Regions from separate parts of the Mesorhizobium sp. RSR380A genome, predicted to be linked through region 2. Evidence: predicted binding sites of a transcription regulator. Region 2 holds the regulator's gene; each other region holds the start of a gene.
The links. Region 2 encodes PhoB, which activates phosphate uptake and scavenging genes when phosphate is short. Its sites were predicted from a motif close to TGTCATNNANCTGTCAT; they were not measured.
Positions count from the first base shown of each region.

Region 1: the regulator PhoB is predicted to act here: its motif matches at 1,573-1,589, upstream of ppk2 (polyphosphate kinase 2).
Region 3: the regulator PhoB is predicted to act here: its motif matches at 1,512-1,528, upstream of ACYG9Z_RS22620 (LTA synthase family protein).

Region 1 covers NZ_JBTTIB010000001.1:5,265,540-5,268,815, forward strand. The annotation lists gene ACYG9Z_RS25445 (glycosyl transferase family 90) at 1-342, shown strand, start outside; gene ACYG9Z_RS25450 (aldo/keto reductase) at 363-1,406, opposite strand; gene ppk2 (polyphosphate kinase 2) at 1,650-2,570, shown strand; gene ACYG9Z_RS25460 (dihydrofolate reductase family protein) at 2,760-3,276, opposite strand, start outside.
Region 2 covers NZ_JBTTIB010000001.1:2,287,384-2,290,659, forward strand. The annotation lists gene ACYG9Z_RS11030 (ROK family protein) at 21-1,256, shown strand; gene phoB (phosphate regulon transcriptional regulator PhoB) at 1,287-1,976, opposite strand; gene phoU (phosphate signaling complex protein PhoU) at 1,993-2,697, opposite strand; gene pstB (phosphate ABC transporter ATP-binding protein PstB) at 2,739-3,276, opposite strand, start outside.
Region 3 covers NZ_JBTTIB010000001.1:4,709,251-4,712,526, forward strand. The annotation lists gene ACYG9Z_RS22620 (LTA synthase family protein) at 1-1,461, opposite strand, end outside; gene fabD (ACP S-malonyltransferase) at 1,739-2,686, shown strand; gene fabG (3-oxoacyl-[acyl-carrier-protein] reductase) at 2,747-3,276, shown strand, end outside.

The DNA of each region.
Region 1 (3,276 bases), 3.0 Mb from region 2:
AATGATGTCGCGACCAATCTGAAATGGATCATGAGCTCGAACTCGCTCTGCCTGATGCCGCCGCCGACTTACGAGACCTGGTTCGCCGAGGGGCAGCTCGAGCCCGATGTCCATTATGTGCCGCTGGCGCCCGACTTCAGCGATCTGGCCGAGCGGGTGCATCATCTCGAGCAGCATCCGGCCGAGGCCCAGCGCATCGTTGCGGCGGCCAACGCCTATTGCCGCAAATTCGCCGACGAGCGGGCCGAGCAGGCGATCTGCCTGCTCGTGCTCTACAAATATTTCGTGCTCAGCGGCCAGATCGAGCCCGATCCGCAGGTCTGGCGGTTTATCGCGGGCTAGCGGCTTCCGGCGCCCTTAAGTCAGATGACGCTGCGGTCCATAACCAGATCGGCCGGGCCGAAGCGGTCCTTCGCCGTAAACTGCTGGTGCCAGTAGGGATAGAGCACCGGCGGCCGGCTGACGGCATCGAGACGCTGGCGTTCATCAAAGGACAGCGTCAGGCTTGCCGCGGCGAGATTGTCTTTCAACTGGGCCTCGTTGCGTGCGCCAATCACCAGCGAACTGACGGCCGGCCGGCCAAGCAGCCAGGCCAGCGCCACCTGGGCCGCCGAGACGCCGCGAGTGGCGCCGATGTCGACCAGCACGTCGACGATCCGCCACAGCCGGCCCTCGTCGCGGATCGGCGGTTCCGACCAGCCGCCGATCTGGCGCGCCGTCGGACTGTCGCGGCGGTATTTGCCCGACAGCAGGCCGCCGGCGAGCGGGCTCCACACCAGCACGCCAAGGCCCTGGTCGACCGAAATCGGCAAGAGCTCATACTCGGCCTCGCGTGCTTCCAGCGTGTAGTGGATCTGCTGGGTGACGAAACGCGGCTGGTGCTGGCTGTCGCTGATGCCGAGCGCCTTCATGACCTGCCAGCCGGAATAGTTGGAGCAGCCGACATAGCGGATCTTGCCCTGGGCAACCAGCGTGTCGAGCGCGGAGATGGTTTCCTCGAGCGGCGTCGCGCCGTCCCATTCGTGCAGGAAATAGATGTCGATGACATCGGTCCTGAGGCGCTTCAGGCTCTTCTCGCATTCGCGGATCAGATGATGGCGCGACAGGCCTTCGTCATTGGGGCCCTTGCCGATCCGCATGCGCGCCTTGGAGGCGATCAGCACGTCGTTCTTGCGCTTGCCGCCGAGCGCCTCGCCGATGATCTCTTCCGACAGACCGTTGGAATAGACATTGGCGGTGTCGATGAGATTGATGCCGGCATCGATGCAAGTGTCGATGATGCGCGAGGCCTCCGCGAGATCGGAATTGCCGACGGCGGCGAACGGCCCGCTGCCGCCGAAGGTCATGGTTCCCAAGGTCAGCGCCGAAACTTTCAAGCCGGAACGGCCAAGCGTGCGGTATTCCATGTCAGATCCTCGTAGTTTTGGTGGGGAGGCGGTTTTAGCAGGAAAGGGCGGGGAAGCCCGAAGGGGTCCGCCAATTGTAGGACAATTTGAGCGGCTTGTCGCCATCCCAGGGCGATGGATCGGCAATGCTCGCTGGTTTGCAGTGATGACCGGCTGGCCGGCGGCTTGCAATAAAACCGTCATTGGCGGCCTATATCGAGTCGGCTCAGGGTTTCATGCCAGCCGGCAAGCGGAGCAGTGGAAATGACCGAGTTGAAGCAGAATTCTCCGGCCAGGGATTGGCTGGAAGCCGAACTCGCCGACATGCTCGACGAGGACTATGAGCTTGAAATGTCGGAGCCGGCGCTGTCGCTGGAGATCTCCAAGATCTACAAGAACGCGCATCCGCCGTCGATCGACCGCATGCAGTATTTCCGCGACCTGATCGGCTTGCAGTCGGAACTGATCAAGCTGCAGTCCTGGGTCGCCTACCACAAGAAGAAGCTGGTGGTGGTTTTCGAAGGACGCGATTCCGCCGGCAAGGGCGGCGTCATCAAGCGCATCACCCAGCGCCTCAACCCGCGCATCTGCCGCGTCGTGGCGCTGCCGGCGCCGACCGAGCGCGAAAAATCGCAGTGGTATTTCCAGCGCTACGTGCCGCATCTGCCGGCCGGCGGCGAGATCGTGCTGTTCGACCGCTCCTGGTACAACCGCTCCGGCGTCGAGCGGGTGATGGGCTTTGCCGAACCCGATCAGGTCGAAGAGTTCTTCCGCGACGTGCCGGAGTTCGAGCGCATGCTGGTCCGCTCCGGCGTCACGCTGGTCAAATACTGGTTCTCGATCACCGACGAGGAACAGCAGATGCGCTTCATGATGCGCATCCACGACCCGATGAAGCAGTGGAAGCTGTCGCCGATGGACCTGCAGTCGCGCGTGCGCTGGGAGCAGTACACCAAGGCCAAGGAAGAGACGTTTGCCCGCACCAACATCCCAGAGGCACCGTGGTACATCGTCGAAGGCAACGACAAGAAGCGGGCGCGGCTGAACTGCATCGACCATCTCCTCAAACAGCTGCCCTATGAGGACGTGCCGCACGAAGAAATCACGCTGCCCGAGCGGGTGTTCAACCCGGAGTACGAGCGCCAGGTCCTGCCGCGCGAGCTTTACGTGCCGGAGAAGTATTGAGCACTTTTCCTTCTCCCCGTTTCACGGGGAGAAGGTGCCCGAAGGGCGGATGAGGGGCAGCGCCGGCATCGACGAATTCACAGCCGTCGGACGCTGCTAACCTCCAAAAGCAGCGCTGCCCCTCATTGCCTGCCGGGCATTTCTCCCCGTAGAACGGGGAGAAAGAAGCCTGCGCCTATCACTTCGCCACTACACCCGCTTGATCGTCACATGCGTGGCGAGCGCTGTCGCCACCTGCTCGGTGCACTGGTAACCCAGCTTCAGCATATCCAGCCCGGCAAACAGGCTCTCGCCCCTCCCGAGCAACACCGGCGACACCGCCAGATGCAACTCGTCGATGAGCTTCTCTTGCAGATATTGCCGGATGGTGGAAACGCCGCCGCCGACGCGGACATCCTTGCCGCCGGCCGCGGCCTTTGCTTGTTCGAGCGCGGCGTGGATGCCGCCGGCAACGAAGTGGAAAACGGTGCCGCCTTCCATCACAATGGGGTCGCGCTTGTAGTGGGTCAGCACGAAGGTCGGCACGTGATAGGGCGGGTTGTCGCCCCACCAGCCTTTCCAGCTCTCGTCTGGCCATTCGCCACGGATCGGGCCGAACATGTTGCGGCCGAGGATCCAGGCCCCGACATTGTCGAAGCTGCGGACAGTGAACCGGTCGTCCACATCGGTGGTGCCGCCATCCTTGCCGACCATCTCATGGAAGGTG
Region 2 (3,276 bases):
AGGAGGCCGGGAGGAAACAAATGTCGGTTGGAATCCGCCACGACGATCTGCGCCGTCGCAACCGTGCGATGGTGATTTCAGCCGTGCGCCGGGCCGGCCAGCCGTCGCGGACCGAGATTGCGGCGACCACCGGCCTCAGCCACTCGACCATATCGGCAATCTCGTCTGATCTGATTCAAGAAGGCATCCTGATTGAAGGCAAACCTGGCGAGACCGGCGCACTGAAACGCGGCCGGCCGCAGGTGGGCCTTGGTCTCAACCCGGAAGCGGCGGCGGTGATGACCGTCGTGCTGTCGCTCAATTTCCTGTCCGTCACCGTCATCGACTATGCCGGCCACGTCGTCGCCGAGGAACAGCGCCGGCTGGACACGCTGACCAAGCCGCGCGACGAACTGATCGGCGAATGCGTAGCAATCGTCCGGAGGCGTCTCGAGGACCCGGACCTGGACGTCCAGAGCATCGCCCGCATTGCCATGGGCATCCAGGGCATCACCGATTCGCAGGCGCGGGCCATGCTGTGGTCGCCAATCACGCCACTGACCGACATTGCCTTCGCCGACATGTTGGAAGTGGAATTCGGCATTCCTGCCACCATGGAGAACGACTGCAATATGATGGCGGTGGCGCTGCAATGGCGCCAGCCCGAGCGCTACCGCGACAATTTTATCGCCATCCTCTTATCGCACGGCATCGGCATGGGCCTGGTGCTGAAAGGCGAACTGTTCACCGGCACCCATTCCTCGGGCGGCGAGTTCGGCCACATGATCCACCGTCCGGGCGGCGCGCTCTGCCGCTGCGGGCGGCGCGGCTGCGTGGAAGCCTATGCCGGAAACTACGCCATCTGGCGCAGCGCCAAAATGATGGGCGAGGATGCCGAGCCGGTCGATATCGGCGACGCTGATATGCGCGCACTCGCCGCGCGCGCCCGCGAAACCGACGGCCCGGAGCGCGAAGCCTATCGCAAGGCCGGCGAGGCGCTCGGCTTCGGCCTCGGCAGCCTGTTTGCGCTGATCGATCCGGCACCCGTCGCCATGGTAGGCGTCAGCGCCGCCGCCTTCGACCTGATCGAGCCGGCATTGCGCGAGGCCATCGCCCAGACTGCCGGCGGCCAGCACTCGAAGTCGATCTCCTTCGACACCGAGCCCAACGAACTGCCGCTGATCCGCGAAGGCTGCGCCATGCGCGCGCTCGGCTTCGTCGATCAGGAGATTTTCGCGCCGGGCATTCAGGCCAAATCCGGCAAGCATGTCGCCTGAATGGCCGGCAACGGCGCGACGCGCAGCATCCTAGTCTTCCCTGATCGCGTAGCCGGCGCCGCGAATGGTACGGATGACATCCGGCATGCGGCCGTTGTTGACCGCTTTGCGTAATCGCCCGACATGGACGTCGACGGTTCGCTCGTCGATATAGATCGTCTCGCCCCAGACATTGTCGAGCAGTTGGCTGCGCGAGAACACGCGGCCGGGATGGCGCATCATGAATTCGAGCAGCCGGAACTCGGTCGGTCCGAGCCTGATCTCGCTCTTCTTGCGGTAGACCCGGTGCGATTCTCGATCGAGCACGATGTCGCCGACCTTGAGCACGCTCGACAGCACTTCCGGCTTGGCGCGGCGCAGCAGCGCTTTCACGCGCGCCATGAACTCCGGCGTCGAGAATGGCTTGACCAGATAGTCGTCGGCACCGGTGGACAGGCCGCGCACGCGGTCGCTTTCCTCACCGCGCGCGGTCAGCATGATGATCGGCAGCCGCTCGGTTTCGGGCCGCACTCTAAGCCGCCGGCAGAGCTCGATGCCGGAAACAGCCGGCACCATCCAGTCGAGCACCAGGAGATCGGGCACGTTTTCCTGCAGGCGGATCTCGGCCTCGTCGCCGCGTGTCACCACCTCGACCTGATAGCCTTCGGATTCGAGGTTGTAGCGGAGGAGCACGCCTAGTGGCTCCTCGTCCTCCACGACCATGATGCGTGGCGCGATCATAGGCAGTTCACCCTCATCAGGCCGGCGTGGCCATCGCCGTCTCGTCCTGCTTCGGACGATTGGCGGGCAATTGCTGGCCGGTCAGCACATAATACGCATTTTCGGCGATGTTGGTGACATGATCGCCGATGCGCTCAAGATTCTTGGCGCAGAACAAGAGATGCGTGCAGGCGGTGATGTTGCGAGGGTCTTCCATCATGTAGGTCAAGAGCTCACGAAACACGGACGTGTATTTGACGTCGATGCGCTCGTCGTCATTCCTGAGTTTTGCAAGCGCTGCCGCATCGGTGGCGGCATATTCCTCGACGACGCCTTGCACCTGGATCAGCACCAGTTGCGCCATGGCGTCGATGGAGTGCGAGAGGTCGCGCGGCGTGACGCTCAAGCCCACGGTGCCGACGCGTTTGGCGATGTTCTTGGCGAGGTCGCCGATGCGCTCGAGGTCGCCCGCCATGCGGATCGAGCCGACCACGGCGCGCAGATCGTTGGCCATCGGCTGGCGCTTGGCGATCAGCGTGATGGCGCGGTCGTCCAGTTCGCGCTGGCGCGCATCCATGATGGCGTCGTCGGAAACGACACGCTGTGCCAGCGCATTGTCCGAATTGAGCAGCGCCCTGGTCGAGCCGCTGACCATCGAGCCTGCCAGATCGCCCATGTCGCGGATCAGCTTGCTGATCTGCCCGAGCTCTTCATCGAAGGAGGCGACGGTATGTTCACCCATGATCTTGGTCCTCGTGCCTGAAAATTCACCCGCCGGACGGCTCAGCCGAAGCGGCCGGTAATGTAGTCCTGGGTGCGCTTGTCGTCGGGGTTGGTGAACATCTTGTCGGTGGCGCCCTCCTCGACGAGATAGCCGAGATGGAACATCGCCGTGCGCTGCGACACGCGCGCCGCCTGCTGCATCGAGTGGGTGACGATGACGATCGTGTAGTTCTGGCGCAGTTCGTCGATCAGCTCCTCGACACGGGCGGTGGCGATCGGATCGAGCGCCGAGCAGGGCTCGTCCATCAGGATCACCTCCGGCGACACGGCGATGGCGCGCGCGATGCACAGGCGCTGCTGCTGGCCGCCGGACAGGCCGGTGCCGGGCTCCTGCAGGCGGTCCTTGACCTCGTTCCAGATCGCCGCCTTCTTCAGGCTCTGCTCGACGATCTGGTCCATGTCGGACTTGCGCTTGGCCAGCCCATGGATGCGCGGGCCGTAGGCGACGTTCTCGTAGATCGACTTCGGGAACGGGTTGGGTTTCTGGAACACCATGCCGACGCGGGCGCGCAGTTCGACGACATCGATGTTCTTGTCG
Region 3 (3,276 bases), 2.4 Mb from region 2:
CGTCGGCCGCTCGCGCTTCTTCGCCCATTCGATCAATCGCTCGAGGCCACGGTCGGCATCGGCCGATCCCTCGGCGTAGCTGAGCAGCGATTCCCGCGCCCACGTGCTGATCGGTGCCACGACCTTGTGGGTCGGATTGTAATAGCGGTATGGCTCGTAGGGACCGTGGTTCTGCAGGCTGACGGCGAAGAAGAACACCGGCCGCTCGCTGGCGTCGGCCTCTGCGATGATCTCGTCGGTCATCGACGCATCGGAAGCCAGCGGCCCGCGCTTTTCCAGTGGCGGCAGCGTCTCTTCCGAGCGGAAATCGTTGAAACCGAAATCGGCATAGACGGCGCCCCTGTTCCAGAACCAGTTGGTGCCCGGATGGATGGCGCGCGCCCGGTAGCCCTCGCTTTTCAGGAAGGTCGCCAGCGACGGCGTCGGCGTGCGCACATATTGCTGGTAGGGGATCGAGCCCGCCGGCAGGAAGGCATTGGAAAAGCCGGTCAGCGCCTCGAATTCGATGTTGGCGGTCATGCCGCCGAATTCCGGCGAGAACATATAGCCGGAACGCAGCGCCCGCACATTGGGGATCGGGTCAGGCGTGATTGTGACGCCGGGCAGCTTGGTCGGATCCCAGAAAGATTCGCTCATCACCACGATGATGTCGGGTTTCTCATCCGGTACCGAGGCCGCCACATCAGGCCTGTCGATCGCGTCGATCGCCTTGTCGGAATAGCCCGCCGGCGCCGAGACATGCGCCATCGGCACGTTTAGCGCGAAGGCCAGCGCAAACCCGTTGGAGGCGTAGTTCTCCTTCTGGTCCCACATAATCGGGATGATCTGCAGCCGGTCGCGGGTCCACGAGAAGGTGGCGTAGTCCATGATCGAGACGAAGAAGGCGAGCAGCGGCACTGCCAGCGTCAGCCGCGCCAGCCGCCCTTTGCGGCTGAGGATCGGAACCTTGCGGCGCCACAACCGCCAGCCATAGATCAGCAGCGACAGGCCGGCGACGATGCCGACCGCCATGGCGAGCGCCGTCCAAGGCCGTTCGCGCACCAGGAGCGGCATCAGTGCCATGATCTGGCGCGAATAAAGAAAATCGGTTGGGTAGAGCGGATCGCCGAGATAATGCGACTTCTGATGCCCGACAAAGGCCAGCGCCAGCGTCAGCGGCGCCACGATCATCAGACTCTGGTGACTGCGGCCAAGCACGGCGTCCAGTCCCATCAGCACCAATGCAAAGACAATGATGGTGGTCCAGCCCGGCTTGAATGGCTGCAGGAAGAAGTCGACCGTGCCGAAGAAGTCGCCGCGCACGATCCATTCGATGGCGAACACCAGGATGGCGGAGGCAAGCAGCGTGACCAGACCGTAGCGGATGACCGGCCATCTGCGCCCCGGCAGGTAGCCGGTGGACGGATCGTCTTCCAAGAACTGTGGCGCGGGTACGGCCGCGCCCTTCCTGATCCTAGCCACGTCTCTTCCCCCGGCCCAAGCAACGCGTATTTCCACTCGCGCCACCGTTCTGTCATAGAACTGTCATGCAAAAGCTAGCGCCTGTGGCGAAAATAAGAAGAGCCAGCAAACGATTCGTGAGCGGTTTTCATCAGGTGTGATCGGCAAAAAGCCTTTGGGAACAGGGACTCGAGGTCAGCTCCGGTTCAAGCGAGAGCCGAAATGCCGCCTCCGGGCTTGACTTGACGGTCCGCCTTGCGTCACAGGCAGGAAAAATCAGCCGCTGGAGAGCGCCCAAATGGCCGTCGCATTCACCTTTCCGGGACAGGGCAGTCAGGCTGTCGGCATGGGCAAGGACCTCGCCGACGCCTTCCCCGAGGCACGCAGGGTGTTCGAGGAAGTCGATGATGCGTTGGGCGAAAAGCTGTCGAAACTGATCTGGGAAGGCCCGGAAGAGGCGCTGACCCTGACTGCCAATGCCCAGCCGGCGCTGATGGCGGTCTCGCTGGCGGGAATCCGCTCGCTGGAAGCGCGCGGCTTTTCGCTGAAGGACAAGGTTGCCTACGTTGCCGGTCATTCGCTCGGCGAATATTCCGCCCTTGCCGCGGCCGGTTTCGTTTCGGTCGCCGATGCTGCCCGGCTGCTGCGCATCCGCGGCAACGCCATGCAGGCGGCGGTGCCGGCCGGCGAGGGCGCCATGGCGGCGATCATCGGACTGGAACAGCCCGACGTCGAAGCCGCTTGCACCGAGGCCGCAACGGGATCCGGCAAGGTCTGCCAGATCGCCAACGACAATGGCGGCGGCCAGCTGGTGATCTCCGGCGCCAGGGCGGCGGTGGAACTCGCCGCGAAACTGTGCACCGAAAAGGGCGCCAAGCGGGCGCTGATGCTGCAGGTCTCCGCACCCTTCCATTCGGCGCTGATGGCGCCGGCGGCCGATGTCATGCGCGAGGCGCTGGCCGGCGTGACCAAGAATGCACCGGTCGTGCCCGTCGTCTCCAACGTCACTGTAGCCCCGACCAGCGACCCCGACGAGATCGCGCGCCGCCTGGTCGAGCAGATCACCGGCCGCGTGCGCTGGCGCGAAACGGTGGAGTGGTTCGGCGCCAATGGCGTCGCCACGCTGTTTGAGATCGGCGCCGGCAAGGTGCTTTCCGGCCTGGCGCGGCGGATCAACCGCGACATCGCCACATCGGCCGTCGGCACGCCGGCCGAAGTCGAGGCGGCGCTGGCCGCGCTTGCATAATCCACTGGCGATTCAACCCCTCCCGTGGGAAGGGTGTTCTCTTAAGATCAGGAGACGAAAATGTTCGAACTGACCGGCCGCAAGGCGCTCGTCACCGGCGCATCGGGCGGCATTGGCGAGGCGATTGCCCGGGTGCTGCATGCGCAAGGCGCCATTGTCGGCCTGCACGGCACCCGCATCGAGAAACTGGAGACCCTGGCCGGCGAACTCGGCGACCGGGTAAAGCTGTTCCCGGCCAATCTTGCCGACCGTGACGTGGTCAAGGCGCTTGGCCAGAAGGCCGAAGCCGAACTCGAAGGCGTCGACATACTGGTCAACAATGCCGGCATCACCAAGGACGGCCTGTTCGTACGCATGGCGGATGCGGATTGGGACAGCGTGCTGGAGGTGAACCTCACCGCCGTGTTCCGGCTGACCCGCGAGCTGACCCATCCGATGATGCGCCGCCGCCATGGCCGCATCATCAACATCACCTCGGTGGTCGGCGTCACCGGCAATCCTGGCCAGACCAATTATTGCGCCTCCAAGGCCGGCATGATCGGCTTTTCCAAGTCGCTGGCGCAGGAGATCGCCACCCGCAACATCACCGT